3 regions of the Duganella sp. GW821-FHT07F09 genome follow, and region 2 is predicted to be linked to each of the others. Evidence: predicted binding sites of a transcription regulator. Region 2 holds the regulator's gene; each other region holds the start of a gene.
The links. The regulator FNR, encoded in region 2, switches genes on or off when oxygen is low (the NO sensors DNR and NnrR bind a similar motif). The targets are predictions, from matches to a motif close to TTGATNNNNATCAA.
Positions count from the first base shown of each region.

Region 1: a site for FNR is predicted at 3,640-3,653, ahead of AC07P1_RS13125 (glycine-rich domain-containing protein). Genes of this name have one in related genera too.
Region 3: a site for FNR is predicted at 1,885-1,898, ahead of AC07P1_RS31535 (OmpW/AlkL family protein). Genes of this name have one in related genera too.

Region 1 covers NZ_JBWKQJ010000004.1:373,725-384,331, reverse strand. The annotation lists gene AC07P1_RS13135 (glutamine--tRNA ligase/YqeY domain fusion protein) at 1-1,533, shown strand, start outside; gene AC07P1_RS13130 (CHASE domain-containing protein) at 1,781-3,571, shown strand; gene AC07P1_RS13125 (glycine-rich domain-containing protein) at 3,732-4,451, shown strand; gene AC07P1_RS13120 (hypothetical protein) at 4,945-5,184, opposite strand; gene AC07P1_RS13115 (hypothetical protein) at 5,454-5,699, opposite strand; gene AC07P1_RS13110 (hypothetical protein) at 5,982-6,233, shown strand; gene AC07P1_RS13105 (SDR family oxidoreductase) at 6,293-7,195, opposite strand; gene AC07P1_RS13100 (CDP-6-deoxy-delta-3,4-glucoseen reductase) at 7,208-8,236, shown strand; gene AC07P1_RS13095 (MFS transporter) at 8,300-9,550, shown strand; gene AC07P1_RS13090 (DUF1345 domain-containing protein) at 9,547-10,203, shown strand; gene AC07P1_RS13085 (HPF/RaiA family ribosome-associated protein) at 10,275-10,607, shown strand, end outside.
Region 2 covers NZ_JBWKQJ010000002.1:521,866-532,472, reverse strand. The annotation lists gene AC07P1_RS07465 (heavy metal translocating P-type ATPase) at 1-2,436, shown strand, start outside; gene ccoS (cbb3-type cytochrome oxidase assembly protein CcoS) at 2,436-2,621, shown strand; gene ccoN (cytochrome-c oxidase, cbb3-type subunit I) at 2,698-4,119, shown strand; gene ccoO (cytochrome-c oxidase, cbb3-type subunit II) at 4,134-4,748, shown strand; gene AC07P1_RS07445 (cbb3-type cytochrome oxidase subunit 3) at 4,750-4,914, shown strand; gene ccoP (cytochrome-c oxidase, cbb3-type subunit III) at 4,907-5,881, shown strand; gene ccoG (cytochrome c oxidase accessory protein CcoG) at 5,894-7,279, shown strand; gene AC07P1_RS07430 (FixH family protein) at 7,290-7,808, shown strand; gene fnr (fumarate/nitrate reduction transcriptional regulator Fnr) at 7,973-8,731, opposite strand; gene AC07P1_RS07420 (alpha/beta fold hydrolase) at 8,975-9,724, shown strand; gene AC07P1_RS07415 (response regulator) at 9,815-10,607, shown strand, end outside.
Region 3 covers NZ_JBWKQJ010000019.1:50,862-61,468, reverse strand. The annotation lists gene AC07P1_RS31545 (xanthine dehydrogenase family protein molybdopterin-binding subunit) at 1-1,290, opposite strand, end outside; gene AC07P1_RS31540 ((2Fe-2S)-binding protein) at 1,287-1,790, opposite strand; gene AC07P1_RS31535 (OmpW/AlkL family protein) at 1,966-2,592, shown strand; gene AC07P1_RS31530 (LysR family transcriptional regulator) at 2,589-3,512, opposite strand; gene AC07P1_RS31525 (NADPH-dependent F420 reductase) at 3,628-4,224, shown strand; gene AC07P1_RS31520 (methyl-accepting chemotaxis protein) at 4,314-5,918, shown strand; gene AC07P1_RS31515 (hypothetical protein) at 5,941-6,354, shown strand; gene AC07P1_RS31510 (methyl-accepting chemotaxis protein) at 6,522-8,150, opposite strand; gene AC07P1_RS31505 (DUF4148 domain-containing protein) at 8,354-8,713, opposite strand; gene AC07P1_RS31500 (aldo/keto reductase) at 8,883-9,881, opposite strand; gene AC07P1_RS31495 (LysR family transcriptional regulator) at 9,986-10,607, shown strand, end outside.

The sequences.
Region 1 (10,607 bases), on a different contig from region 2:
ACCAACCCGGCCAAGGAAGAGCAGGAATACGTCGACACCATCATCGACAGCGTCAAGTGGCTGGGGTTCGACTACGACTACCCCAAGGCCGACGGCGGCGTCGAGCACCACTTGCACTACGCTAGCGACTATTTCGACCAGCTGTACGCGATGGCCGAGTACCTGATCGGCAAGGGCTATGCCTACGTCGACAGCCAGTCGGCCGATGATATGGCGGCCAATCGCGGCAATTTCAACACACCGGGCAAGAATTCGCCGTTCCGCGACCGTCCGCGCGAGGAATCGCTGCAAATCTTCCGCGACATGAAAGCCGGCAAATACGCCGACGGCGAGCACATCCTGCGCGCCAAAATCAGCGAGGACGCCATGTCCTCGCCGAACATGAACATGCGCGACCCGGCCATCTACCGCATCCGCCACGCCCACCACGTGCGTACCGGCGACGCCTGGTGCATCTATCCGATGTACGACTACACGCACCCGATCTCGGACGCGCTGGAAAACATCACCCATTCGCTGTGCACCCTTGAATTCCAGGACCACCGCCCGTTCTACGACTGGCTGCTGGAAACCCTGGCCGAGGGCGGCTTCTTCACACTGCCGCTGCCGCGCCAGTACGAGTTCTCGCGCCTGAACCTGACCTACGTCGTCACCAGCAAGCGCAAGCTGCGCCAGCTGGTCGAGGACGGCATCGTCAGCGGCTGGGACGATCCGCGCATGCCGACCATCGTCGGCCTGCGCCGGCGCGGCTACACGCCGGAGGCGATCCAGCTGTTCTGCGAGCGCATCGGCGTGACCAAGTCCGACGGCTGGATCGACATGAGCACGCTGGAAGGCTGCCTGCGCGAGGATCTCGATCCGAAGGCGCCGCGCGCCACCGCCGTGCTGCGTCCGCTCAAGCTGATCATCGACAACTATCCCGAAGGCCAGAGCGAGCAATGCACGTCGCCGGTCCACCCGCACCACCCGGAAATGGGCGTGCGCACCTTCCCGATCACGCGCGAGCTGTGGATCGAGGAAGAGGACTTCATGGAAGTGCCGAGCAAGGGCTATTTCCGCTACTACCCGCCGATCGACGACAAGCCGGGCAGCCGCGTGCGCCTGCGCCACGGCTACGTGACCGAATGCACCGGCTTCGACAAGGACGAGAACGGTAAAGTCGTCGCTGTCCATGTCAATTACTTCCCGGACTCCAAGTCGGGCACACCCGGTTCGGACAACTACAAGGTCAAGGGCAATATCCACTGGGTGTCCGCCGCCACCGCGCTGCAGGCCGAAGTGCGCCTGTTCGACCGCCTGTTCACCGACGCCCAGCCGGACGCCGGCGGCAAGGAATTCCTGTCGTTGCTCAATCCGAACGCCAAGGAAGTGGTCACCGCCTATCTGGAGCCGGGCATGAGCGCCGCCCTGCCGGACCAGCGCTTCCAGTTCGAGCGGCACGGCTACTTCGTCGCCGACCGCGTCGACTCGAGCGCCGGCAAACCGGTGTTCAACCGCATCGTGACGCTAAAAGACAGCTTCGTCGCCAAATAGCGCATTTGTCGACCATGAGACCGGCGTCCTCCGCGAGAGGCGCCGGTTTTTTTCATCCCAAGGCCGCAAAAGCGTCCGGGACAGATGGCATTACTTATAAAATTACTTGACTCGCATGAGTAATATTTTCTATATTCAAGCAGGGCGAAATATGACAGAAGTTGCTTGAAAGGCAAACGCAATGGAGGTACTGCTGGCACAGCGACAAATGTTTTCCCCGCCCAAATCCGTCTGGTGGGCGGGCATCATGCTATCCCTGGGCGTGGGTGCGCTGTGCTATGTCGCCGCCTATAAAATGGTCGAGTACGACGCCGGCGAACGCTTCATGCACCAGGCGCGCAACGCCCAGTACCACATCAGCTCCCGCATCGACACCTATGCCGACGTGCTGCGCGCCACGGCCAGCTACTTCGACGCCAGCGGCAAGGTCGAACGCGAAGACTTCCATCGTTTTGTGCGCGGATTGAAACTGTCTACCCAGTTTCCCGCGCTCGTCAGCATCAACTACGCGGAGTACATTCCCGAAGCGCGACGCGAGGATTTCGAAAGGGTATCGCGCCACAGCGGCGACGGCACCGCCAACGGCTATCCCGACTATGTCATCCAGCCGACCGGCCGCCGCGCCGACTATTCCGTCATCACGATGATCGAGCCGATCGCGGCGTTCCGCTGGCGGGTCGGCCTGGACATCACGCACAAGCCGGCGGTCGCGCAAGCCCTGGCCAACGCGCGCGACACCGGCGAGATCAGCACCTCCGGCAAGCAGATCGACATGGACAGCTTCGGCCAGGGCGGCGGCATGGCGATCCGCCTGCCGCTGTACCACAAGGATATGCCGCTGACCAACATCGAGGAGCGCCGTGCCGCCTACCGGGGTTCGGTCGGCATCGGTTTCAGCGTGCCGCGCCTGGTGCAACTGGCGATGGACCAGATGCAGGTGCGCGACGTCCGCCTGCGCCTGTACGACGGCGGCGAGAGCGGCGACCGTTCCTCGGCCTCGTTGGCGCCCACTTTATTATTCGACAACAAGCTCAACGGCGGCGAGCACGTGCGTGCGGCCGACCAGTTCGGCATCGTGCTGCCGCTGATGTTCAACGGCCGCCAGTGGCATGCCCACTTCAGCGCGCCCAAGGCGGCCTGGTCGAGCCGCTTCGACCTGTTCCTGCCGTGGCTGGCCATGTTGAGCGGTTTTATCGGCTCGCTGCTGTTCTACCTGCTGATCCACACGCTGTCGTCGTCGCGCATGCGGGCCATCAAAATGGCCAAGGTCATGACCAAGGAATTGCGCGACAGCCAGGCCAAGCTGCAGCAGTCGCACCACAAGCTGCGCCGGCTGGCCGCGCACGCCGACCAGATCAAGGAGCAGGAACGCAAGCGCATCGCCCGCGAAATCCATGACGATCTGGGCCAGAACCTGCTGGTGCTGCGCATCGAGGCGGACATGCTGGCCACCCGCACCCGCCACCGCCATCCGCGCCTGCACGCCCGCGCGAAAAGCACGCTCAGCCAGATAGACAGCACCATCAAAAGCGTGCGCCACATCATCAACGATCTGCGTCCGAACGTGCTCGACCTGGGCCTGAACGCCGCCGTCGAATGGCAGATCGCCCAGTTCCGCCAGCGCTCCGGCATGGTGTGCGAGCTGATCGAGCACCAGCGCGACATCCGCATCGACGACCATTGCGCCACCGCCTTCTTCCGCGTGCTGCAGGAATCGCTGAGCAATATCGTCCAGCACGCCCACGCCAGCCTGGTCCGGGTGGAATTGCGGCAGGCCGGCGGCATGCTGAGCATGACCATCACCGACAACGGTGTCGGCATGCGGGCGAGCAATCGCAACAAGGTGGGTTCGTTCGGCCTGGTCGGCATCGAGGAGCGCATCAGCTTGCTCGGAGGCGTCTGCTCCATCATCGGCAGCCCCAACGCCGGCACCACGGTCGCCATCTCGGTACCGATCGACCACGTCCCCCCGCCCTCCAACGAAGATATCAACGATATCAACGACGCCGGCCATCTGACCGCCAACGTCATCGCCTGATACCCTCCGGTTTGCCTCGTCCTTGGCTAGGAAAAAGTCAGAGGCGTGTAGGAATTTCCTCAGCAACATTGATAAATATCAAATGTTAAGAAGCAAAGTTAGGCAAAAATCAATTTGCTCGCAATGTTTCTTAACCCGTATCAATTTAGAGGAGATGTCCATGAACGTCATCAACGCCCTGGATCTGGACCCAATTAAGGTCAAGCTGATGCATAAAGAATCCGGCGAAGGCTGGTCGCTGGAACATGTTAACGCTATCGAGTTGGAATATCGCCGATTCCTGACGCTGATGAAAAAATACCCGCACGAACAGACCTCGCCGCTGGTCGACGTGGACACGTTCTGGCACTACCACATCCTCGATACGATGAAGTACGCCGCCGATTGCGAGGCCGTGTTCGGCTACTTCCTGCACCATTTCCCGTACGTCGGCATGCGCGGAGAGGAAGACGAAGCTGCGCTGGCGCGCATCGGGCAGCGGATGAAGGAACTGTACGAAGCGGAATTCGGCGAGGCCTATGTGCGTCCGGCCAAGCGTGCCTTCGAAGGCGCCACCCAAGCCAACGCCTTCTGCGGCTCGCCGGAAATGCAGGCCAACGCTTTCTGCGGCTCCCCGGAGAAACAGGCCAGCGCGTTTTGTGGCTCGCCAGAAAAACAAGCAAACGCCTTCTGCGGCTCGCCAGAGAAACAAGCGAACGCATTTTGTGGAAGCCCAGAGAAGCAGGCCAACGCGTTCTGCGGCTCGCCCGAGAAACAGGCCAACGCGTTTTGCGGATCTCCCGAAGAGAAAGTTGCTTTTTGCGGCAGCCCGGAGAAGGCAGTAGCCGCCAAAGTTCCGAACCAGCCCGGCCTGTTCAGCGGCCGTCCCACCCTGAGCTAAGAAGCACCCGGCGGCCATCAGCCTGAGCTTTCATCTAAACCACGTAGGGCGGATTAGCGAAGCGTAATCCGCCATCTCCGGTCCGCCAACAACATAAGCCCTGCCGGCGTTGCCACACAAAACAAGCAACACCGACAGGCGGCATGATTAAATAAGTGGCATACTCTGAACTCCACCGTCTTGGGAGCTCATCATGGCCGTCAATTCAGTCGCCTCAAACAGCGCCGCAGTCCAATCAACGCCGCCACCGCGTCAGGCGGAGCCGGTGCAGGCCGCGCCCAAACCTGCCGAGCAAGCTGCGCCACCGGCACCGCCGCCACAGCAAGCGGCACCCGCGCCAATCGTGAACACCAACGGCCAGCGCATCGGCACGACGATCAGCACGTCAGCGTAAGCGAACCCAACCCAGGCGGGCCGACCAAAACCGGACCCACCAAAGAAAACGGCGCGTTACCGAGAGGTGCGCGCCGTTGTCTTTTTTGTTGGTCGCCTATCAGGCCGCCATCAGTTCGCGCAGCTCGCGGATGCTGAAATCGCTGATCTCGTGCATACGGATCAGGATGGTTGCACCAATCGGGAGGGTATTGTGGCGAATTTTGCTGATGACTGGAGGAGCTACTTCCAGAGCACGCGACAACGCAGCATCGTTTTTCAATTGCAGCTTTTCGATGATGGCGTCGAGGACGCGGTTCGGATTGTAGGTTGGGGATGCGGTGATTTCTTTGATAGACATAATGTTTAAGTAGGTTCGTGGCCGCTTTCGCAAAAAAACGACACATGGGTAAATAAAATTTTTAGCTCAATTACCAGTGAAGCACTACAAAACGCGAACGTTTATGCCGGTTTTTAGTGCCTAGCCGCGATAATACACGTTTTTGTTAACGAACGGCTAACCCGAGCTGTTTTTGTGTGAGATTTTGATAGATTTTACACCTATTTCTTATGCTAGTAAGAAAATTGTTGCAAGAAAAGGTATAAAACATTGTAAAGATTTGTAGCAACTCAGTTGGAACGGCTGAGGCCGGAGGCGAGGACACACCATTCGACGGCCATCAGGGTGGCCAGTTGCGCGATGGTGCTTGGGAGGAAGATCGTCGAGGCCGAGCCGAAGCCCGCACTGCTGGACGCGCAGCGCCAGCCCAGCTGACGACGGATTTCTTCCGGCGTCGGCGGTGGACGGCGGTCGCACTCACGCAGCTGCATGTAGGCACGGACCTGCTCTTTGGTCGGATGCAAAGTGGCTGGCATACGCGAGCTCCTCTTAGAGATAACAACAATATCGCATTAAGCGTTGCTTTGTTTGATGTGCGTCAAGCAAGTCATCTTAATAGTTTGACACAGAAAGCTGACATCGGGCTTGCACTGGTATAAGTCTCCGTATCTTTTTACACCTTTTTGCTGGGCAACTACAAGCGCCGCACCGCCACTATGTGCGAGTAGCAACGCTCGACATGATCCGGTCGTTTAAAATGACGTTTTTCCCGCCTCTGGCCGGACCAACAACCGCAATCCAACAACACTAAGGCGCCCATGACCTACGAAGAATTCCTCGATGAGGTAACCACCCTGCTGCACGAGATCTACGACCTCGACGATGCGGCCGCGATCAAGCTGGTGGTCGACGCCCAGGACGCCGATTATTTTGTCGCGCATGACGACAAGGAAGAGATGCGCACGGTTGAACAGGCGAAGAAAGACGCCACCGCGCTCTACGAAGCGAAGCAAAACCGCAATCAGACACAGCGCAAGCAGCAGTTGCGCAAGGTGCAGCAGAAGAAATAAGCAAAGAAATAAGCGACAAGCCGGGCGGCCCGGCCTTCCCCCCTTGCCGCCCGCCGGCATCACATCCCCGCCAACATCCCCGCCACCGTCGGATACCGCAACCGCACGCCCAATTCCCGCTTGATGCGTCCATTGCTCAGCCTGCGCGACTCGGACATGAACGACAGCAGCGCCGGCGTGATCACCTGTTGCAATTCGGCACGCGGCAAACGCGGCGGACGTTGCATGCCGAAAGCGTCCGCCACGGCGTCGAAATACTCCGCCATCTTCATATCGCTGTCATCGACGGCGTGGTAGATACGGTTTGGCAAGCCGCCAAACAGAGCGCTGACGATGATCGTGGCCAAGTCGTCGGCATGGATATGGTTGGTATACACATCCTCGGCGGCCAGCAAGGCCGGCGTGCCCTGTTGCAAGCGCTTGATTGGCAGCCGCTCGGCCCCGTAAATCCCCGGCACGCGCAGGATGGACAAGTCCGAACCGGCACGCACGGCCCAGCGCCGCAGCACGGCCTCGGCGTCGACCCGGCGCGTGGCCCGGGGGTTGCGCGGCGCCACCGGACGGCTCTCGTCGAACAACGCTCCGCCACAATCGCCGTACACCCCGGTGGTGCTGACATAAACCATGCGGCCTTGCTCAGGTAAAATGGCGGTCAGGTTACGCGTGCGGCGGTCCAGCGCGCCCTCGGCCGGCGGCGGCGCCAGGTGCACCACGTATCGGGCCAGCCCGGCCAGGCGCCGCAAGCCGGCGGGATGGTCGAGATCGGCCACCAGCGGCACGGCGCCCAGCGCGCGCAATTCGGCGCGGCGCTCGGGCTGGCTGGTGGTGGCGAATACGCGGAAATGGCGCCGCAGCAGCGGCACCAGACGCATGCCGACGTCGCCGCAGCCGACGATCAGCAGACGCGGCCGGTTGAATGCGTGGGAATGTAGTTCGTGATTGATTAGCTTGATGTTTTTCATCTGAAGGATTGTATGACGTTTCAAATTACTGTACAGCCTAGCGGCCACCAATTCAGCTGCGAGGAAGACGAAACCGTCCTGGCGGCCGCCATCCGCGCCGGTGTCGGCTTGCCTTACGGCTGCAAGAACGGCGCCTGCAGTTCCTGCCGGGGCAAGGTTTTGTCCGGCTCTGTCACGCACAAGGCCCACCAGGAGCGCGCGCTGAGCAAGGAAGACGAAGCGGCCGGCTACTCGCTGTTCTGCTGCGCCACCGCACACGCAGACCTGGTGATCGAAGCGCGCGAAGTGGCCGGCAGCGACGACTATCCTATCCGCAAGATGCCATCGCGCGTCGCGACCCTGGAAAAAGTGGCGCCGGACGTGGTGGTGATGACTTTGCAATTGCCGGCCAACGAGACGCTGAAATTCCGCGCCGGCCAGTATATCGAATTCATGCTGCGCGACGGCAAGCGCCGCAGCTACAGCCTGGCCTCGCCACCGGACCAGGACCAGCCGCTGGCCCTGCACATCCGCCACATGCCGGGCGGCCTGTTCACCGACCAAGTGTTCACGACGATGAAGGAACGCGACATCCTGCGCTTCGAAGGCCCGATGGGCACCTTCTTCGTGCGCGAGGATACCGACAAGCCGATGGTGCTGCTGGCCTCCGGCACCGGTTTCGCGCCGATCAAAGCCATCGTCGAGCACCTGCGGGCGCAGGACTCGCAGCGTTCGATGACCCTGTACTGGGGCGGCCGCCGCCCGCAAGACCTGTACATGGACGCGCTATGCCGCCAGTGGGAAGCGATCCTGCCCAACTTCAAGTACGTGCCGGTGATCTCGGCCGCGCTGCCGGAGGACAACTGGAACGGCCGCACCGGCTACGTGCACGCGGCCGTCATGGCCGACCTGCCCGACCTGTCCGGCCACCAGGTGTACGCCTGCGGCGCGCCGGTGATGGTCGACTCGGCCAAGCAGGACTTTGTCGCGCAATGCCGTTTGCCGGAGGAGGAATTCTACGCCGACGCCTTTACAACAGAAGCCGACATCAACAAACCGTAACAGCATCCAACCGGGAGCGGCCTGGGATGCGGAGTCCCAGGACACCGCTCCCAGAAAGCCCCAATGTCAGACAGTACCGCCTCTTCAAACGCTAGCAATGGTTTCAGCGTTCTGCGTCACCGCAACTTCACCCTGTACTTAAGCGCCCGCACCCTCGCCACCCTCGCCGTCCAGATGCAAAACGTCGCCATCGGCTGGCAGGTGTATTCGATGACGCACAATCTGTTCGACCTCGGACTGATCGGCCTGGCGCAATTCGCGCCCTTCCTGCTGCTGATCCTGATCGCCGGCCACGCCGCCGACCGCTACGACCGCCGCAACCTGATCGCCATAGCGCTCGCCGCGCAGTTGCTGTGCGGGCTCACCCTGCTCGCCTTCACCATGGCCGGCCTGGGCACCGTGTGGCCCGTGTTCGCCGTGCTGGTGCTGTTCGGCAGCGCGCGCGCCTTCATGGGGCCGGCCACGCAGGCCATCCTGGTCAACCTGGTGCCGCCGGAAAGCTTCAGCAAGGCCGTCGCGCTGAGCTCGTCAAGCTTCCACGTGGCCGTCATCCTCGGGCCGACCTTGGGCGGCCTGTTCTACCTGGCCGGGCCGAAAACGGTGTATATCATTTCCTCGGCGCTGCTGGTGGCAGCCGTGGTCATGATGTGCATGGTCAAATCGGTCAAACAGCCGAGCAACCGCGAACCGGCCACCTGGCACACGGTGCTCGAAGGCCTGCGCTTCGTGCGCTCGCGCCCGGTGGTGCTGGGCGCCATCTCGCTCGACCTGTTCGCCGTGCTGTTCGGCGGCGCCACCGCGCTGCTGCCCGCGCTCGCGCACGACGTGCTGCACGTCGGTCCTACCGGCCTCGGCATGCTGCGCACCGCGCCCGGCGCCGGCGCCGCGCTGTGCTCGATCGCGCTGGCCTTCTTCCCGATCACGCGCCGGGTCGGCATGTGGATGTTCGGCGGCGTGGCGGTGTTCGGCATGGGCACCTTGGTGCTCGGCGCCACCTCCACCTTCATCGTCGCGCTGGTGGCGCTGTTCCTGATGGGCGCCGGCGACATGATCAGCGTCTACGTGCGCCACCTGCTGGTGCAATACGAAACGCCGGACGCGATACGCGGCAGGGTCAGCGCCGTCAACTCGGTGTTCATTGGCGCCTCCAACGAACTGGGCGAGTTCGAATCGGGCGTCACCGCCGGCTGGATGGGCCTGACGCGCGCCATCCTGTTCGGCGGCGCCGCCACCCTGGCCGTGACGGGACTATGGGCCTGGCTGTTCCCGGTCCTGTCGCGCATGGACCGCTTCCCGCACGAGGATAAAAAATGAAATTCCTGCCCAAGATAGCGCATAGCCGCCCCCACCTGACCCTGGCCATCGTGATCGGGGCCGTGGTGCTGCCCTTGCTGCCCGGCCATTGGCACTGGCTCAGCCGCGTGCTGACGGCATGGGACGTGGTCGTCTGGGTCTACCTGGCGACGATGGGATGGATGATGCTGCGCGCCGACCAGCACGACATCAAACGGGCCGCCTGCCGCCAGGACGAGAAGGGGCCGGTGATCCTGGCGACCTTGTCGATCGCCGTGATGATCAGCCTGGCCGCCATCGTTTCCCAGCTCACCACGCTCAAGGACGCGCCGCATGCCGATCTGGCGATGCACTACGGCTTCGTGGTACTGACCTTGACGGGCTCCTGGTTCATGGTGGGCGTGATGTTCTGTTCGCACTACGCGCACCTGTATTACACCCATCCCGGCGGCGAGCCGGCGCTGGGCTTCCCGGACCGCCACCTGAAACCCAACTATTGGGACTTCCTGTATTTCTCGTTCACGATCTCGGTGGCGGTGCAGACCTCGGACGTGACGGTGCGCTGCCGGCGCATGCGCCAGGTGGTGCTGGGCCAGTCGGTGCTGTGCTTCTTCTACAACCTGGCGATTCTCGGTCTTTCCATCAATATCGCAGCGTCTCTCATCAACGGTTAGCTACTTAACGAGAACCTAAGGCAAAAAGGAGTAATATTGATTCGCAGTTCAACAACACAGGAGCAAAGCATATGCAGATCAATATTAATTCCGACAAAACCATCGATCGCAACGCGGGTCTGGACGAGCATGTGCAATCAGTCGTGAACAACGCGCTTCATCGCTTTGGTGAGCAGATCACCAGTGTGGAAGTGCACCTGAGCGACAACGTGGGTCAAAAATCAGTGGATGGCGACAACCGCGTCCTGATGGAAGCACGGGTTACCGGATACAAGCCTATCGCCGTGAGCGATCACGCAGCCACCCTGCACCAATCGATCGGCGGCGCCGCCGACAAGCTCAAACGCGCGCTCGACAGCGCCCTCGGCCGCCTGCACGACAAGGACAAGCGCCACGCGGCCGAT
Region 2 (10,607 bases):
CACTGCGGCCTGCCCATGCCGTCCTCGGCCTCCGCCCCGGGCGCCTGGACCGTGCGCATCGACGACACCGACCGCGCGATGTGCTGCCCCGGCTGCGCGGCGGTGGCGCAAGCGATCGTCGATCTCGGCCAGCAATCCTACTACCGCGACCGCTCGGCCTTCGCCGCCACCGCCGAAGGCGCGCAACTGCTGCCGCCGGAACTGCAACTGTACGACAACGCCGATCCCCGCTTCGCGCTCGACGAGCACAGCCGCGAGACCACCTTGTCGGTCGACGGCATCCGCTGCGCCGCCTGCGTGTGGCTGATCGAAAGCCGGCTGGCGCGCCTGCCCGGCGTCGACAGCGCCCAGCTCAATGTCGCCACCGAGCGCCTGTACGTGCGCTGGCGTCCGGACGCTTGCCGGCCGGCCGATATCCTGACCGCGCTGCACACCATCGGCTACAGCGCCTACCCGTATGACGCGGGCCGCCACGGCGAACAGCGGCGCAAGGCCGCCCGCACCCTCGGCCGCCAGCTGTTTGTCGCCGGACTATCGATGATGCAGGTGATGATGTATGTGGCGCCGGCCTATCTGGCCGAGGACGGCACGTTGGACGACGGCATGGCCGCGCTGATGCGCTGGGCCAGTCTGCTGCTGACCCTGCCAGCGATCTGCTACTCGGCGCAGCCGTTCTGGCGCGGCGCCTGGAACAGCATAAAAGCCCATGCGCCCGGCATGGACGTGCCGGTGGCGCTGGGCATCGCCGCCGCCTTCGGCGCCAGCGTCGTGGCCACCGTGCGCGGACAAGGCGACGTCTGGTTCGATTCGGTGACGATGTTCATCTTCCTGCTGCTGTGCAGCCGCCACCTGGAGTTACGCGCGCGCCGCAAGGCCGGCGCCGCGCTCGAACGCCTGCAGCACGCGCTGCCCGCCTCGGCGACCTTGTTGGCCGGCTATCCCGCCAGCCGCGACGCCAGCCTGGTCAAGGCCGCCGCGCTGCTGGTGGATAACGTCATCATGATCAAGCCGGGCGAGGCGGTGGCCGCCGACTGCGTCATCGTCGACGGCGCCACCACGCTCGACCTGTCGCTGCTGAGCGGCGAAAGCGCGCCGGTGGCCAAGGCGGCGGGCGACGCGCTGCCCGGCGGCGCCATCAACGCCGGCGCCGTCGTGCTGGCGAGGGTGACGCGCCGCGCGCAGGACAGCACGCTGTCCAATCTGGTCAAGCTGATCGACCGCGCCGGGCGCGACAAGCCGCGCATCGCGCTGTGGGCCGACAAGGTCGCCGCCTGGTTCGTCGCCGGACTGCTGGTGTTCGCGCTGGCGGCGTTCGGCTTCTGGTTCCGGCTCGACGGCGACGCCACGCGCGCCTGGACTATCGCCATCGCCGTGCTGGTGGTGTCATGCCCGTGCGCGCTGTCGCTGGCCACGCCGACGGCGCTGGCCGCCGCCACCGACCGCCTTCTCGCGCAGGGCGTGCTGGTGAGCGGGGCGCAAACGCTGGAAACCCTGCACCGCGCCACCCACGTAGTGTTCGACAAAACCGGCACCCTGACCTTCGGCCGGCCGGTGCTGCAAGACGTTCAAGCGCTGGGGGCGATGCGCGACGACTTTTGCCTGCAGGTGGCGGCCGCGCTCGACGCCGGCAGCGGCCACCCGCTGGCGCGTGCCATCGTCGGCGCCGCCACCGAGGCGGGCGGCGGTGCGCGCGCGGACTGGCACGCCACGGCGCTGACGGAAACGGCGGGGCGCGGCGTCGAAGGCCGTGTGCACAACCGCCGCTACCGCCTCGGCAACGCCGGCTTCGTCGCCGAACTGAGCGGCTCCGTGCCGCCGCATATCGTGGCCGACGGCGCCACACCCGTCTACCTCGGCGCCGACGGTCAATGGCTGGCCTGCTTGCAACTGCACGACGGGCTGCGGCCAGACGCCCAGGCCACCGTCGATTACTTCCGCCAGGCCGGCAAGACGGTGGTGCTGCTCAGCGGCGACCACGACGTGCTGGCGCGCCGCGTCGGCGACCGGCTCGGCATCGGCACCACGGTGGGCGGCTACCTGCCCGACGAAAAGCTCGCCTTCGTGCGCGGGCTGCAAATGAAGGGCGCGGTGGTGGCGATGGTCGGCGACGGCATCAACGACGCCGCCGTGCTGAGCGCGGCCGACGTCTCGTTCGCGATGGGCGAGGGCGCGGCGCTGGCCCAGGCCCACGCGGACGCGGTGCTGCTGGGCGGGCGCCTGGGCGCGGTGGCCGACACCGCCCGCGTGGCGCGCCGGACCATGGCGGTGATCCGCCAGAACCTGGCCTGGGCCAGCGTGTACAACCTGCTGGCGATCCCGGCGGCGGCGGTCGGACTGCTCAATCCCTGGCTGTCCGGCGTCGGCATGGCGGCCAGCTCGGCCGTGGTGGTGCTCAACGCGCTGCGGCTGCGCGGGCGTGTAAAAAAGGAAATGTGATGGAAGCCTTATTCCTGCTGGTTCCACTCAGCGTGGCGCTGGTGTTCGCCGCGCTGTGGGTGTTCTTCAACGCCGCCGACGACGGCCAGTTCGACGACCTGGTCGGCCCCGCGCTGCGCGTGTTGCAGGACGACGACTCGCCAAAAGTAAACGCCGCTGAAAAAGATCCATCCGGAAAATTTTGATCCACATCAAGGTTTTTTGAAGCCCCGATAAGTAACCTTTGATCTACATCATCAAAGCGTTCTATGGGAGAACTTCGTGGACCAGAACTACAACTACAAGATCGTCAAGCAATTCGCGATCGCGACCGTTGTCTGGGGCATCGTCGGCATGCTGGTGGGGGTGATCATCGCCGCCCAACTGGCCTGGCCGGCGCTGAACCTGGACATCCCCTGGCTGACCTACGGCCGCCTGCGGCCGCTGCACACCAACGCGGTGATCTTCGCGTTCGGCATCTGCGGCCTGTTCGCCACCTCGTACTACGTGGTGCAGCGCACCTGCCAGGTCCGCCTGTTCTCGGACAAGCTGGCCGCCTTCACCTTCTGGGGCTGGCAGGCGGTGATCCTGAGCGCGGTCGTGACCCTGCCGATGGGCTTCACGCGCGGCAAGGAGTACGCCGAGCTGGAGTGGCCGATCTCGATTTTGATCGCCGTGGTCTGGATCTGCTACGCCATCGTGTTCTTCGGCACGCTGCTCAAGCGCAAGGTCAAGCACGTCTACGTCGCCAACTGGTTCTTCGCCGGCTACATCATCGCCGTCACCCTGCTGCACGTGGTCAACGGCGCCAGCATGCCGGCCACCGCGTTTAAATCGTACTCGGCCTACTCGGGCGTGCAGGACGCGATGATCCAGTGGTGGTACGGCCACAACGCGGTCGGCTTCATCCTCACCGCCGGCTACCTGGGCATGGTCTACTACTTCATCCCCAAGCAGGCCGAGCGCCCCGTGTACTCGTACCGCCTGTCGATCGTGCACTTCTGGGCGCTGATCTTCACCTACATGTGGGCCGGCCCGCACCACCTGCACTACACCGCGCTGCCGGACTGGACGCAATCGATCGGCATGGTGTTCTCGCTGGTGCTGCTGGCGCCGTCGTGGGGCGGCATGATCAACGGCATCATGACCCTGTCGGGCGCCTGGCACAAGCTGCGCACCGACCCTATCCTCAAATTCATGATCGTCTCGCTGTCGTTCTACGGCATCGCCACCTTCGAAGGTCCGATGATGTCGATCAAGACCATCAACTCGCTGTCGCACTACACGGACTGGGGCATCGCCCACGTCCACGGCGGCGCGCTCGGCTGGGTCGGCTTCATCACGATGGGCTCGATCTACTACCTGCTGCCGCGCCTGGCCGGCCAGCAAAAGATGTGGAGCACCAAGCTGATCGACCTGCACTTCTGGGTCGCCACCATCGGCATCGTGCTGTACATCGCCGCCATGTGGATCGCCGGCGTCATGCAGGGCCTGATGTGGCGCGCGGTCAACCCCGACGGCACCCTGACCTACACCTTCGTCGAGAGCGTCAAGGCCACCTACCCTTACTACGTGGTGCGCTTCGGCGGCGGCCTGTTGTACCTGAGCGGCATGTGCCTGATGGGCTACAACACCTGGATGACCCTGCGCAACCGCGAGACCGCCGTCGCGCGCATTCCCGCGCTGGCCGCCGGCCACGCCTGATATCGGAGCACAAGATGAAATTTTCACACGAGTGGATCGAGAAAAACCCCTGGCTGCTGATCGCGCTGGTGACCCTGGTGGTCAGCGTCGGCGGCGCCGTCGAGATCGTCCCGCTGTTCTTCCAGAAATCGACCACCGAGCCGGTGGCGGGGTTGAAACCCTATTCGCCGCTGCGCCTGGCCGGACGCGACGTCTATGTGCGCGAAGGCTGCTACAACTGCCATTCGCAGATGGTGCGGCCGTTCCGCGCCGAGACCGAGCGCTACGGCCACTACTCGGTTGCCGGCGAATTCGTCTACGACCGGCCGTTCCAGTGGGGTTCCAAGCGCACCGGTCCCGACCTGGCGCGGGTGGGCGGGCGCTACAGCGACGAATGGCACCGCACCCATCTCGCCAGCCCGCGCGACGTGGTGCCGGAATCGAACATGCCGAACTATCCATGGCTGGCGAAAACCGCGCTGGTGCCGGCCGAGATCGTGCCGAAGATGCGCGCGCTGCAGCGCCTGGGCGACCCGTACACCGACGCCGAGATCGCCGCCGCGCCGGAAGAGCTGAAAGACAAGACCGAAGAAGACGCCCTGATCGCCTATCTGCAAGGCCTGGGCACATTAATCAAGACGAGGAACTAGCATGGCTATCGAAAACCTGTTCGACCGCGCCAGCAGCGTGATGACGGTGGTTTCCTTCATCACCTTCGTCGGCATCCTGTGGTGGGCCTTCATCGCCAACAAGGAAGCCGACTTCGCCAAGGCGGCGCAGTTGCCCTTCGACGACGAGGAGCATGGCCATGGCTGATTTCACCAATGGTTTCTGGGACATCTACATCGCCGTGCTGACCCTGCTCGGCATCGCCGGCTGCGGCATTCTTTTATTCTCACAGGCCAAAGTGAAGCTGGCCAAGGGCAAAGACGGCAAGGTCGGCACCACCGGGCACACCTGGGACGAGGATCTGACCGAATTGAACACGCCGATGCCGCGCTGGTGGATGTGGCTGTTCTACATCACCATCGTCTTCGCGCTGGCCTACCTGTTCCTGTATCCGGGCCTGGGCACCTACGCGGGCAAGCTGGACTGGAAATCGTCGGGCCAGTACCAGACCGAGCTCAAGCAGGCGGAGTCCGAGTACGGTCCATTGTTCGCGCAATACCAGAAGCAGGACCTGAAAAAGGTCGCCGCCGATCCGAAGGCCCACGCCATCGGCCAGCGGCTGTTCCTGACGTACTGCGCGCAGTGCCACGGTTCGGACGCGCGCGGCAACAAGGGCTTTCCCAACCTGACCGACAACGACTGGCTGTTCGGCGGCGCGCCGGAAACCATCAAGGAATCGATCCTGCGCGGACGCATGGGCGTGATGCCGCCGATGGGCGCGGCGCTCGGCTCGGACAAGGATGTGGAAAACGTCGCCCACTACGTGCTCAGCCTGTCCGGCTCGACCGCCGACCCGATCAAGGCGGTGTTCGGCAAGGGCAAGTTCGGCGCCTGCATGGCCTGCCACAGCGCCGGCGGCACCGGCAACCAGGCACTTGGCGCGCCCAACCTGAGCGACAAGGTCTGGCTGTTCGGCGGCAGCGCCGAGACCATCATGGAAACCATCCGCAAGGGCCGCAACGCCACCATGCCCGCGTTCGAGGACTTCCTCGGCGACGCCAAGGTGCACGTGCTGGCGGCGTACGTGTGGAGTTTGTCGAACGACGTCAACGCGCCGGAATCGTCGCCGGTTCCGCCGGCGCCGGCCGTCGCCGCCACGCCTGCGGCGGAATAAGCGGTCAACGCCATGAGCTCGCCTGAATCACAAGTCGTCCATATGTACGCCGCGCGGGAGGAGATCTATCCGCGCGAAGCCTCGGGCCGCTATGCCCGGCTGCGCTGGCTGTTCGTCTGGCTGACGCAGCTGGCCTTCTACGGCGCGCCGTGGCTGCAATGGAACGACCGCCAGGCCCTGCTGTTCGACCTGGGCGCGCGCAAGTTCTACATCTTCGGCCTGGTGTTATGGCCGCAGGATTTCATCTACCTGGCCGCGCTGCTGATCATCTGCGCCTATTTGCTGTTCCTGGCGACGGCGGTGGCGGGGCGGGTCTGGTGCGGCTTCGCCTGTCCGCAAACGGTGTACACCGAAATCTTCCTGTGGATAGAACGCCGGATCGAAGGCAAGCGCAGCGCGCGCATGGCGCTCGACCGGCAGCCGCCGTCGGCGGCCAAGTTCGCGAAAAAGAGCGCCAAGCACCTGGCCTGGGGCGCGGTCGCGCTGTGGACCGGCTTCACCTTCGTCGGCTACTTCACGCCGATCAAGCACTTGGCCGAAGAGGTGCTGACGTTGAGCTTCGGCCCGTGGGAATGGTTCTGGGTGGTGTTCTACAGCTTCGCCACCTACGGCAACGCCGGCTGGATGCGCGAACAGGTGTGCAAATACATGTGCCCGTACGCCCGCTTCCAGAGCTCGATGTTCGACCGCGACACCCTGATCATCACCTACGCCGGCGAGCGGGGCGAGCCGCGCATGCCGCTGTCGAAGAAGGAAGCGGGCAAGGGCGGCGACTGCATCGACTGTTCGATGTGCGTGCAGGTGTGCCCGACCGGCATCGACATCCGCAACGGCCTGCAATACGAATGCATCGGCTGCGCCGCCTGCGTCGACGCCTGCAACGGCGTGATGGACAAGGTCGGCCTGCCGCGCGGCCTGATCCGCTACAGCACCGAGCGTGCCATGACGATGCATTACACGCCGACGCAGATCCACCGGCGCACGTTGCGTCCCCGGGTGCAAATCTACGCCGCCATCCTGGCGCTGATCGTGGCCGCCGTCGGCACCGCGCTCTACCTGCGGGTGCCGCTCAAGCTGGACGTCATCCGCGACCGTGGCGCCATGGGCCGCGAGGTCGAGGACGGCATGATCGAAAACGTCTACCGGCTGCAGATCATGAACACGTCCGAGCGGGCGCAGACCTACCGCATCCGCGTCAGCGGCATCGCCACCTTGGCGCAGGTGACGCCGGAGCTGGTGCGGGTCGACGCCACAGAAACCAAGGCGCATCCGATCCGGCTGCGCACGGCGCACGGCGCCGCCCATCCGGGTTCGAACAAGATCGCCGTCGAACTGACGTCGGTCGACGACCCGTCGCTGCATGTGAAGGAAGACGCGGTATTCATTGTGCCGCGCTAAGGAGAACAGCATGACCGTATCGATATCGCATGCCACCGTGACGCCGTGGTGGAAGCAGCGCTGGCCGTGGCTGCTGATGGCCGGCCCGGCGATCGTCATCGTTGCCGGCGTCTACACCGGCTACCTCGCCTTCACGCGGCAGGACGCGCTGGTGGTGGGCGACTACTACAAGCGGGGCAAGGCCATCAACCAGGACTTGCGGCGCGACCGCGTGGCCAGCACCTTGGGGTTGTCGATGTCGATCGGCTACGACCCCACGCAAGGCATGCTGGCCGGCCAGCTGCGCCGCGACAGCGACGACCACGCCAAGACGGAGCGCTTGTTCGTACGCCTGTCGCACGCGACCTTGCCGGCCAAGGACATCCAGCTGGTGGTGCGGCCGGACGAATTCGGCGGCTTCCATATCAATCTGCCGATGCTCGAGCGCAGCCGCTGGGTGGTGCTGGTGGAAGGCGAAAAGCGCGACTGGCGCCTGGCCGGCGCCTGGAGCTGGCCGGCGCAGCGCAGCGTCACCCTGCGCGCCGAATAAGCCCGTGGTTGGATGGTGATTTTGACCGGGGAACCCACCGCAATCGTGGATCCACGTAGGGCGGATTAGCGTAGCGTAATCCGCCAGGAGCCCCCGGGGACGCATGCATGGCGGATTACGGCTTCGCCTAATCCGCCCTACGTGTCTATGTGGTCATTCCGCCGCTAATGGCAGGTCTGCGTGCCGGCCGTGATGGCCTTGAGCATGGGCGGATCGAGCAGTTCGATTTCGCGGTTGCTCACGCGTAGCAGGCCTTCCTTCTTGAACTTCGACAGCAGGCGGCTGATGCTTTCGATCGTCAGGCCCAGGTAGTTGCCGATCTCTTCGCGCGACATGCGCAGCTGGAAGGTGTTGGGCGAGTAACCGCGCGCCTCGTAACGCGACGACAGGTTCACCAGGAAGGCGGCGAAACGCTGCGTCGCCTGCATATTGCCCAGCAGGAGCATGACGCTTTGCTCGCGCGTGATCTCCTGGCTCATCATTCGGTGGAAGTGCCGCAGCAAGGTCGGCATGTCGGCCAGCAGCTGTTGCAGGCTGCCGAACGGAATCTCGCACACCTCGCTGTCCTCCAGCGCCACGGCGGTGCAATGGTGCAGGTCGGTGCTGATGGCGTCCATGCCCAGCAACTCGCCCGCCATCTGGAAACCGGTGATTTGCTCGGCGCCCTCGCGGTTGACCTGGTAGGTCTTGAAGTGGCCGAGCCGGATCGCGTACAAATTCACGAACGGATCGCCGATGCGGAACAACGTGGCGCCGCGCGCGACCTTGCGCCGGCGGCCGATGATCCGGTCGAGCCGCTCCATGTCTTCATTGCCCAGTCCCATCGGTAAACACAACTGGTGCATGCTGCAATTGGCGCAGCTGGCCTTGAGGATGTCGATGGTGGCGCCGGGCAGCACCAGTGCGGGGAGGTCTCTGATCATGCCGCCAGTGTAGACCATTAGTCGCTGCTTTCGGCCGATGCCGCACTGTACCGATCAGGTATTCGCGCCACTCCGAGCCTTGCTTCATGCAAGCGTGCTTGCACCGGCGGCCCACCCGGTCCGCAAATATTTTCGACATCCGGTTAAATTTAACTTGCACGCTATTAGATTGTTCGCTATAGTTCACCTCAAGCAAGTAGCACACTACTTAATAGTAAACAACCAACCTCGAAAGGAATCACCATGAAACGCTCGATCATCGCCTCCGCCCTGCTGGCCGCCACCGTCCTGACCGCCCAAGCCGCCACGCCGGCCGCCGACACCACCGTGGTGCTGGTGCACGGCGCCTTCGCCGACGGTTCCAGCTGGGAAAAAGTCATCCCGTTGCTGCAGGCCCAAGGCTTGAAAGTGGTGGCCGTGCAAAACCCGCTGACCTCGCTGGCCGACGACGTCGCCGCCGCCCAGCGCGTGATCGACGCGCAAACCGGTAAAGTGGTGCTGGTCGGCCACTCGTGGGGCGGCACCGTGATCACCGAGGCCGGCACCAGCGACAAGGTCAAGGCGCTGGTCTACGTGGCCGCGTTCGCACCGTCGGAAGGCCAGGCCACCGCCGAGCTGGGCAAGGACTACGCCGTGCCGCCAGGCATCGCCACCTTGCAAGCCGACGCCGGCGGTTTCCTGTGGCTGCCGACCGCGTCGGTCTCCACCAACTTCGCCCAGGACGTTCCGCCGGCCACCGCCGCGCTGATCGCCGCCACCCAGGGCCCGATCGCCGCCAAGGCCTTCGCCGACAAGACCACCGTGGCGGCCTGGAAAAACAAGGCCAACTATTACATCGCCGCGTCCGAGGACCGCATGATCGATCCGGCCTTGCAACAGGCGTTCGCCAAGAAAATCAACGCCACCACTATCACGCTGAAAGCGAGCCACGTGCCGATGGTGTCGCAGCCGCAAAAAGTCGCCGACGTGATCATCGCCGCCGCCCGGCGTTAATACTGTTGCCAAGGTCGGGCATTGATAGGAGAATTCCTGAGCACTCCGTAGTTCTCCAATTTCATGTCCGACCCGCCCGACAAGGATGAAATGAAGCCACTTGGCATCAAGGCTAAAGTTGCGCTGGCGACCAGCATCACGTCGATCCTGATGATCGCGCTGGTGACCGTGGTTCAGATGCAACGCATGAAGGCGGATTTCACCAAAGTACTTTTCACGCAACAAACGGCGCTGATCGGCCGCACCGCCGAGGAACTCGACGACAAGCTGACCATGCTGCTCGACATCATCGCGCTGTCGGCGCGCCACCAGCCGGTCGAGATCGCCGGGTCCACCGAGCGGCTGCGCGCCTACTACCAGGACCGCGCCGTGCTGGCGCTGTTCGACGACCTGCTGGTGCTCAATCCGCAGGGCATGGTGATCGCCGACATCCCGGTCCAGCCCGGCCGCGTCGGCATCGACGCCTCCGACCGCGCCTACTTCCGGACCGTGATGCGCACCCGCAAACCGCTGATCGCCGAACCGGTGATCGGCAAGTCCAACAAGCAACCGATCGTGCAGATGGTGGCGCCCGTGCTCAACGCCAACGGCGAGGTGGTGTGCGTGCTCAACGGCGTGCTGCGCCTGTACAAGGACAATGTGCTGGGCCACCTGCGCACCGCCAAGGTCGGCCACAGCGGCTACTTTTTCGCCCTCACGCGCGGCGACCATCCGGTCTACGTGCTGCATCCGGACGCCAGCCGCCTGCTGCAACCGCGCCAGGCCGGCGCCAACGCCGCCACCACGCGCGCGCTGCGGGACGGTTTCGAGGGCACCGTCGACAGCATCAACGGTAACGGCGAGCGCGCCCTCAACAGCTACAAGGCGCTCAAGTCGGTCGACT
Region 3 (10,607 bases), on a different contig from region 2:
CACCGGCGTGCCGGGCATCTCCCTGGCGATTTTCACCGCCTGCGTCACCCAGTCGTGCGATGCGCCGCGCCGGCCAAAGCCGCCGCCCAGGTGCATCTTGTAGACGTCGCACTTGGCCGCCGGCAGACCGGCCGCCTCGGACGTCGCGGCCAGCGCCGCCTCGCCGTTCTGCGTCGGCGTCCACACCTCGCAGCGCTCCGGCGTCCAGAGCGCGGTCGCGTTCATGGTCTCCATGGTCGCGTGGTTCTGCCACGGGTACGAATACACCGCCTCGATGGTGCGCGCCGCCGACTTGATCGCCGCCTTCGCGTCGCCGTTCGAGTTGCCGACGACCGCATCGGGCGCGTCCAGCGCCGCCTTCAACGTCGCCGCCACGTCCTTGCTCGACAAATTCGCGTTGGGCCCCTTGTCCCATTCAATAGGCAAGGCATCCAAAGCGGACTTGGCGCGCCACCAGGTGTCCGCCACCACCGCCACGGCGCTGTCGCCGACCTTGAACACTTTCTTCACGCCGGGGCGCTTTTCGATCGCGGTGGCGTCGAAGCTCTTGACCGTGCCGCCGAACACAGGGCAATCCTTGATGGCGGCGTTGAGCAGGCCCGGCATCTTGATGTCCATGCCATAGATCTGCGCGCCGGTGGTCTTGTCCACCGTATCCAGGCGCGCCAGGCGCTTGCCGACCAGCTTCCAGTCCTTCGGGTCCTTCAGCATCACCTCCGCCGGAGGGCTCAGCTTCGAAGCCGCCTCCGCCACCTTGCCGTAGCTGATGGACCGTCCGCTCGCCTCGTGCGTGATCACGCTGACGGCGGCCACGCACTCGGACGACGGCACCTTCCACGCATCGGCCGCCGCCTGCACCAACAAGGTGCGCGCGGTGGCGCCGCCCTTGCGTACCAGGTCGTGCGATTCGCGGATGCCGCGACTGCCACCAGTGGAGAAGCTGCCCCACACGCGCTTGCGCGCCAGGTTCTGTCCCGGGGTCGGATATTCGGTGGTGACTTTGCTCCAGTCGGCGTCCAGTTCCTCGGCCACCAGCTGCGCCAGGCCGGTCAAGGTACCCTGGCCCATCTCAGAGCGGGCGATGCGGATCACGATGGTGTCGTCCGGCTTGACGACCACCCACGCGTTCACCTCGGGCGTGCCCTTGGAGGCTGCCGGGGCGCCCTGCGCCACCGCCTCGAACGGAATATGAAACGCCACCACCAGGCTGCCGGCGGCCGCGCCCTTCAGGAAGCCCCTGCGCGAAGTGGAACTTGGCAAGGAGCCTGGCAAAACCGGAGCGCCGCTCATACCTTGCCTCCTTCCACGTGCTGGATATTGAGGCCGGCGCTTTTCGGATCGCCGCCCTTGACCACCACATGGATCGCCGCCCTAACCCGGTTGTAAGTGCCACATCGACAGATGTTGGACATCGCCATGTCGATGTCGGCGTCGGTGGCCTTCGGCTTTTCGCGTATCAGCGCGGCGGCGGCCATGATCATGCCGGACTGGCAGAAGCCGCACTGCGGCACGTCCAACGCGGCCCAGGCTTTCTGGATCGCGTGCGAGCCGTCCTTGGACAAACCCTCGATGGTGGTGATCTTTTGTTCGGCGGTGACGGTGGAGACGGGCCGCACGCAGCTGCGCGTCGGTTCGCCGTCGATATGCACGGTGCAGGCGCCGCATTGCGCCACGCCGCAGCCGTACTTGGTGCCGGTCAGCCCCAGTTGTTCGCGTATGACCCACAACAGCGGCGTGTCGTCCTCCGCCTCGAATTCGCGTACCACGCCGTTGACGTTCAATTTAGCCATGCACTTCTCCCTGGATTTTGGTTGCCCGATTACACCGCTGGTGATACTACACCCACTACATTAACTCTGCAGCATGTCCGAAATATTTCTGTTTTTGACTTGGATCAAAGTTTTTCATGCTTCGGATCAATAGACTTGATTGCGTTACTTACGACGACATCAAAGAGGAAGTGAAATGAGCAAGACCAAGGCAATCGCAGCGGCAGTACTGGCCACCCTGAACCTGACGGGTGCCGCAATGGGCAGCGCCGTGGCGCAAGAGTCGCCATGGCTGGTGCGCGTGCGCGCCGTGCATCTGAACCCGGCCGACAAGTCGGACCCGGTGGGCGGCGCCGGCGCGTCGGACCGCCTCAGCGTCAGCAACGAGACCATCCCCGAATTCGACGTTTCCTATTTCTTCACTCCCAACCTGGCGGCGGAGCTCGTGCTGACGTATCCGCAAAAGCACAACGCCTATCTGGACGGCGCCAGCATCGGCACCTTCAAGCACCTGCCGCCGTCGCTGCTGTTGCAGTACCACTTCACGCCGGACGCGCCGCTCAAACCCTATGTCGGCGCGGGCATCAACTACACCACCTTTTCCAAGGTACGCCTGCTGAACGGACAGGCCAGCCTGGAACACGACAGCCTGGGACTGGTGCTGCAGGCGGGCGTGGGCTACGCCATCGACAAAAACTGGTCGCTCAACTTCGACGTCAAGAAAGCACAACTCCGCAGCGACGTCATGATCGGCGGCGTCAAGGCCAGCCGCGTCAAGGTCGATCCGCTGATGATCGGCGTGGGTGTCGGGTACAGATTTTAAATCGCCGAATAGCGTTCCGCCATTTTCTGTTCGCGGAACGCTTCCGTCATAAAATCCACGAATGCCCGCGTCTTCGCGGGCATCAGTTTTTGGCTGGTGAAGTACAGCGAGATCGCGCCGATATCAAGATACCAGTCGGGCAGCACGCGTTGCAGCTCACCGCTTTCCAGATGCGTCCCCAGATCGGTCATCGCCAGCATCGCCACGCCCATGCCCATCAAGGCCGCAGTTCGGATCGCATCGGGATCGTTGAGGAACACGCGTGGCCGCAGCAGCGCCGACATGCCATCGCCAGCGCGGTTGCGCATCTCCCACGACTTGGCCCTGCCGCTCTGCGGCGAGCGCATGACGATCGCGTCGAGGTCCGCCAGGTCCGCGGGGGTGGCCGGCGGCTTGCGTCCCTTCAGATAAGCCGGCGACGCCACCACCACGCCGTGCGCCGGCATCAGCGCCCGCGCCACCACGCCAGGCGACAATTCGAAACCGCCGCCGATCGCCGCATCGAAGCCGCCGGCCACCAGGTCGACCCGCCGGTTTTCAACATTGAGATCCAGCGTCAGCGCCGGATAGCGCGCCATAAACGCCGGCATCAGCGGCAGCACGTGGCGGCGGCCGAAGCCCGGCGCCATGCTCAATTTCAGCACGCCGGCCGGCTCGCCCGCCTTGGCCGTCACCTCCGCGATCGCGCCCTGGATGCCGTCCAGCCCCGCGCCGACGGAATTGAGAAACCGCTCGCCGGCCTCGGTCAAGGTCAGGCCCCGCGTGGTGCGCTGGAACAGCCGCACGCCGAGGTTGCGCTCCAGCTGCGCCACGTTGCGGCTGACGGCGGCCGGCGTTAGCGCCAGACGCCGGGCCGCCGCCGAGAAGCTGGACGATTCCGCGCTGCGGACGAAGGACTCAAGGTTGGACAGGGTTTCCACGACGATGCTTTCAACGTTTGCTTGAAGCTGATACTACCAAGCTATGACTACCCGTAGCAAGTGACGGCGGCCATACTGAACTCATCGAAACCCAATCAACGAAAGGAAACACATCATGAACATCTCCATCATCGGCGCAGGCGCCATCGGTTCCGCCATCGCACGCAACCTGTCCAAAGCCGGCATCGCCGCCACCATCGCCAACAGCCGCGGCCCCGAATCGCTGGCCGCGCTGCACGCGGAACTGCCGAACATCCGCCCCGTCACCATCGAGGAAGCGGCCAAGGCCGACGTGGTCTTCCTCGCCGTGCAGTGGAGCCGCATCCCCGAGGCGGTGCGCAATCTGCCGGCATGGAACGGCCGCATCGTCGTCGACGCCAACAACGCGCTCGAAGCGCCGTCGTTCAAAGCCGTGGACCTGGGCGGCCGCGCATCGAGCCTGGTGCTGGCCGACCTGCTGCCCGGCGCCCGCGTGGTCAAGGCCTTCAACCATCTGGGCGCCGCGCTGCTGCAAAGCGATCCGCAAGCGGAGGGCGGACGCCGCGTGCTGTTCTACTCCGGCGACGACGCCGACGCCAAGAAAACCGTCGGTCAACTGATCGAGCAATTGGGATTCGCCGGCGTCGATCTGGGTACCCTCGATGGCGGCGGACGCTTGGCGCAGTTCCCCGGCGGCCCGCTGCCGGTGCTGAACCTGGTCAAATTCGGCTAACGTTGCTGCACCACGACAGCGCATTCCTTTAACGGACACGGACGGGTATATTGGAGAGAATTGCCCCCGTGAACTAAAGGAATGCCGCCATGACCCTCGACCGCGTAAAAATCGGAACGCGCCTCGGCGCCGGCTTCGCCATCGTCCTGGCGCTGCTGGTGGCCGTGCTGGTGCTGGGACTCAGCTCCATGGGCCGCATCGGCAGCCGCACCCAGGACATCATCGAAGACAAGAACGTCAAGATGGAAGCGGCCAACCACATGGTCGACGCCGTCCGCGACATCACACTACACCTGACCAATATCGTCGTCGTCCCGAGCACGCCGGAAGTGAACGCCGAGCTGCAGAAAATCGCCGAGGCGCGCCAGAAGTACGGCGAGGCGAAAAAAATCCTGTCCGGCCTCGCCACGGATGAAAAGGAAAAGGCCATGCTGGCCAACCTGGACGCGCTGATCGCCGACGGCGCGGCCAAGAACAACAAGGTCATCGAGCTACGCAAGGATGGCGAGATCCAGGACGCCACCGCCTATTTGACGCAGACGGCCGCTCCCAGCCTGCAAGGCGTGCTGAAGGTACTGGGCGACATCGTCGCCCACGAAAGCGCGCAGGCCAAGCATGCCGGCGACGAAGTGTCGGCGGTGCTGCGCTCATCCAAGCTGCTGCTGGTGGGTCTCGGTCTGCTGGCCGTGGCGCTGGGTGCGGCGGTGGCCTGGTTCATCACGCGCTCGATCACGGTGCCGCTCAACGCCGCCGTCGACCTGGCCGAGACGGTGGCCGCCGGCGACCTGTCGACCCGGATCGAAGTTACCGCCACCGACGAAACGGGCCGTCTGCTCAACGCGCTCAAGGCCATGAACGACAGCCTGCTCAACGTCGTCGGCCAGGTAAGGCAAGGCACGGACACCATCACCGTCGCCTCCAATGAAATCGCCGCCGGCAACATGGACCTGTCCTCGCGCACCGAGCAGCAGGCCAGCTCGCTGGAGGAAACCGCGTCGTCGATGGAGGAGCTGACCTCCACCGTCAAGCAGAACGCCGACAACGCGCGCCAGGCCAACACCCTGGCGCGCAGCGCGTCGGAGGTGGCCAGCAAGGGTGGCGCCATCGTCGCCCAGGTGGTCGACACGATGGGCTCCATCAACGCCTCGTCCCGCAAGATCGTCGACATCATCTCGGTCATCGACGGCATCGCCTTCCAGACCAACATCCTCGCGCTGAACGCGGCGGTGGAGGCGGCGCGCGCCGGCGAGCAGGGTCGCGGCTTCGCGGTCGTGGCGTCGGAGGTGCGCAACCTGGCGCAGCGCTCGGCGGCGGCGGCCAAGGAGATCAAGGAATTGATCTCGGCCTCGGTGGCCAATGTCGACGACGGCTCCAAACTGGTCAACGAGGCCGGTCAAACCATGGGCGACATCGTCGACAGCATTCAGCGCGTGACCGACATCATGGGCGAGATCACCTCGGCCAGCCAGGAACAGACGATGGGTATCGAGCAGATCAACGTCGCCATCACGCAGATGGACGAGGTCACGCAGCAGAACGCCGCGCTGGTCGAGCAGGCGGCGGCCGCGTCGCAGAGCATGCAGGAACAGGCGGAGGCGCTGGCCAGGGTGGTCGGTTTCTTCAAAACCGGCGCGTCGGCGCCGGCATTGCGGGGGGCGGCGCCGGGGACGGCTATAATGTTGCACACTCGATAGCACCCCGACCGGAAACCCGCCCATGCGCAAGATACTGATAGTACTGATGTCCCTGATGCTGACGGCGTGTGTCGACGATAGCGCCTCGTACTACCCGGAGAGCGGCAACAGCGAGCACGTGATGACCGTGCACCGGACGCAAAAGTACTTTTGGAGCAGCGAGAGCAGCGTGGAATTGATCATGCAGCATCTGCCGCGGTGTTTGCGCAGGATCGAGTTGTCGGACATGCCGGCCGACGATGTCGAGATCGAGTTGCTATCGGGCGGGGATAATGTCTGGACCTTGCGCGCCGGCGGCGAGATGTGGCAGATCGAGACGCAAACCTGCACCCAGTACCCGGATGTCAAAGGCAACGGCGGGGAATTGATCGGCGTGTTCCGCGTGGACGGGGGCAAGCTGGTGTTTGAAGAGGCCGTGCTGGAGCCGGCCCAATAGACCCGCGCAATAAAATATATCAACGGCGACACGTAGGGCGGACTAGGCGGAACGCCGTAATCCGCCATTTATGAGCCGCCGACGGCGCATGCATGGCGGATTACGCTGCGCTAATCCGCCCTACGTGTCTCCCCGAGGGATCGAAATATCCATCCCCCGGACGAATCTCAGCGCGACAACGCCACCCGGCGCGGCGCCGGCTTGGCCACCGGACGCGGCTGATGGCTGGCCACGCTCTGCTGCTGATCGCCGCTCAACTTGAACCGGCTCACCAACTCCGCCAGATTGCCGGCCTGCTCCTGCATGCTGCCCGCCGCGGCGGCCGCCTGCTCCACCAGCGCCGCGTTCTGCTGCGTGACCGAATCCATCTCCGTGATCGCCGTATTCACATGCCCGATCCCCGTGCTCTGCTCGCTCGACGCGGCCGTGATCGCCGACATGATCTGCGTCACGCGCGACACGCTGGCCACCACCTGATCCATCGTCGTGCCGGCCTCGGCCACCAGCGCGCTGCCGGCGCTGATGCTGTCGACCGAAGCGTTGATCAGCTCCTTGATCTCCTTGGCCGCGCCGGCCGAGCGCTGCGCCAGGTTGCGCACCTCGGAGGCCACCACCGCGAAGCCACGGCCCTGCTCGCCCGCGCGGGCCGCCTCGACCGCCGCGTTCAACGCCAGGATGTTGGTCTGGAAAGCGATGCCGTCGATGACGCTGATGATGTCGACAATGCGGGTCGCCGACGCGTTGATCGTGTCCATCGTCTGCACCACCTGCGATACCACCTTGCCGCCTTTTTCGGCGACCGCCGAGGCCGACATGACCAGCTGGTTGGCTTGCACCGCGTTGTCCGCGTTCTGGTTCACGGTCGAGGTCAACTCCTCCATCGACGCGGCCGTCTCCTCCAGCGAGCTGGCCTGCGATTCGGTGCGTGCCGACAAGTCCATATTGCCGGAGGCGATTTCGCCCGAGGCGGTGGCGATGGTGTCGGCGCTGCGGCGGATCTCGCCGATGGTCTCGGCCAGCCGCGCCTGCATCGACTTCATCGCGAACAGGATGCTGGCGTCGTCGGTGGCATGGGTCTTGATCGGCGCGCTCAGGTCGCCGCCGGCGATCTGCAGCGCCACCTGGCTGACGTAGTCGGGGTCGCCGCCGATGGTGTGGCGCAGGCTCTTGTTGACCAGGCTGACGATGGTCCACAGCAACAGGCATACGCCGGCCAGCAGCCCGGCCGATTTGAGCAGCGAGGCGCGGAAGGCGGCGTCGACGTCGTCGGTGTAGACGCCGGTGGTCAAGTCCCAGTTCCATGGCGCGTAGTGCACCACGCGGCTCAGCTTGGGCACCGGCACCGTGGTGTTCGGCCGTATCCACCAGTAGCGCACGAAGCCCGCCCCTTCCGGCGAGGCGCCGGCGGCCTGGATGTCGCGGTACAGATAGGTGCCGTTCGGGTCCTTGAAATCGACCATGTCCTTGCCGTCGTTTTCAGCCTTGAACGGATTCATCAGCGACACGGTGCCGCTGGTGATGGTGATGTAACCGTCCTTGCCGTAGCGCAGACCCTTGATCAGCGCCATGGCTTGCTTTTGCGCCTCTTCCTTGGTCATGGTGCCGTTGGCGGCCTTGTCGCCGAACTGCTTGACGATGCTCAGGCCGGCCTCGTCGATGTGACGCAATTCGTTGCTGCGTTCTTCCAGGCGCAGATTGCGAGTCTGGATCGTCTCATACAGGAAAATCGCGGTGATGCAGAGCAGGCTGCAAATCAACGGCACCCAAAGCTTCTGCTGGAAAGACAATTTGTTCATGGAGGTCTCCTGTTTTCTACAGGAAACTATACCGAAAAATGTTAAATGCCGGGCGTGATAACGCTACCCTGTTGTTTATTTGGGAATGGACTATTGGTAGCTCAACAATAAAAAACGGGCGCGGCGATCTGTATCGCCGCGCCCGTTGGCTGACTATTTGTGTCGGCGGCCGGTGGCCGGGCCCGACACATCGTTGACCGATGTTATTGCGTCGTGCTGCCCTTGGCGGTTTTGGCGGCCATTTGCGCCTTCACGTTGCCCTTGCGGGCGCTCGGCGACATGTAGGCGACGTCGTCATAGGCTTCGTTGCGGTCCAGTTCGCCGGCGTTGCGGGCGGCGATGGTCTGGGCTTTGACGTCGTCACGGCTCAGGGTGCTGGTCGAGGTGTTCGCGAACGATTGATTGATCGTCGCTTCGTTCTGGTCCAGCTGGCCGGCGGCGCGCGCGGCGACGGTCTCGGCGATGACTTGTTCGCGGGTCAGCTGGCCCGATGGTGCCTGGGCGAAAGCGGCGCCGGCGGCAACCAGCAGGGAAACCGATGCGATGATGGATTTGACGTTCATTTTATTGCTCCTTATCTGATTAGCGTAATGCTCCGGAGAGCGCTTTATCGGCTGGGTTGCGGGCTTGCTGCGTTGTTTGTCGATAAGTTCATCTTAGTATTAAAAATTCAGATATAAAAGTGCAATTTTCCGGTCAAATCCATCCGATAATCCGATCTAAAGACTGGTGTCAGCGCTTTTCGCTGTCGAGCGCGACGGCCGCATGGGCGTTGTAGCGATCGCCGGCGGCCGCGTCGGCGGGCACCGCCAGCGCCAGCCGCGCCAGGTCGGCCGCCGACAGCCGCACCGCGTTCGCGCCCAGCGCCTCCGTCAGGCGGGCGCGGGTGCGGGCGCCCACCAGCGGAACGATGTCCCCGCCCTGGGCCGCCACCCAGGCGATCGCCACCTGCGCCACCGACACGCCGAGCTCGTCGGCGATGGCGCGCACTTTTTCCACCAGCCCCAGGTTGTGGTCCAGGTTCTCGCCCTGGAAGCGCGGGCTGGCCAGGCCACGGAAGTCGGCCTCGCCGGCGCGCTGCTTGCTCCAGTGACCGCTGATCAAGCCGCGCGACAGCACGCCATAGGCGGTGATGCCGATGCCCAGTTCGCGGCAGGTCTGCAGGATGCCGTCCTCGATGCCGCGCGAAATCATCGAATATTCGATTTGCAGATCGGAGATCGGATGCACGGCGTGGGCGAGGCGCAATGTTTCGCTGCCCACCTCGGACAGCCCGATGTGACGCACATAGCCGGCCTTGACCAGTTCCGCGATGGCGCCGACGGTCTCCTCGATCGGCACGGCAGGGTCGAGCCGCGCCGGGCGGTAGATATCGATATGCTCCACGCCCAGCCGTTTGAGGCTGTAGGCGGCGAAACTTTTCACGGCCGCCGGACGGGCGTCGTAGCCAATCCAGTTGCCGGCCGGATCGCGCATCGCGCCGAACTTAACGCTGATGCTGACGTTGTCGCGGCCGCCGGCTTGCAGCGCCTCGCTCAGCAGCAGCTCGTTGTGGCCCATGCCGTAGAAATCGCCGGTGTCGAGCAGGGTCACGCCGGCGTCCAGCGCGGCGCGGATGGTGGCCAGGCTTTCGGCGCGGTCGGCCGGGCCGTACAGGTCGGACATGCCCATCAGTCCGAGGCCCAGTTGCGAGACTTGCGGGCCGGTGCGGCCTAGATTACGGGTTTGCATGATGTGCTCCTAAGGTCGGTAAGCGGAGAAATCATTATGCTATTATCGATTGAGGTAATAAATATGCGCATATCCATTACTTAATTCGAAAATTTATAACAATCATGGACCAGTTCAAGGTGATGCAGATCTTCCGGGCGGTGGCCGACTGCAAGAGTTTCACGCAGGCGGCCGAGCGGCTCAACCTGCCCAAGCCGACCGTCACCAACGCCGTGCAGGCGATCGAACAGCAGCTCGGCGTGCGATTGCTCCAACGCACCACGCGCAAGGTCAGCCTCACGGCCGAGGGCGCGCAATACCTGGAGCGCTGCACCGCCCTGCTCAACGACCTGGAGGACATGAACGGTTTGTTCGCCGGCGACGGCCGCCTGCTCGGCGGCGCGGTGCGGGTCGAGCTGCCGGAGCGGCTGGCGCACCTGATCGTCATTCCGGCGCTGCCCGATTTCCTCCAGCGCCATCCGGGCATCCAGGTGCGGCTGGGATCCGGCGACCGGTTTGCCGACCTGGTCGGCGAAGGCATCGACTGCGCCGTGCGCGGCGGCACCCTGCGCGACTCCACCCTGGTGGCGCGGCGCATCGGCAACCTGCAACAGGTCAACCTTGCCTCCCCGGCGTATCTAAAACGCCACGGACGGCCGCAAACACTGGACGATTTACAACAGCACTACGCCGTCAATTTCTTCTCCAGCCAGAGCGGTCGCGACATGGACTGGGAATACGTCGACA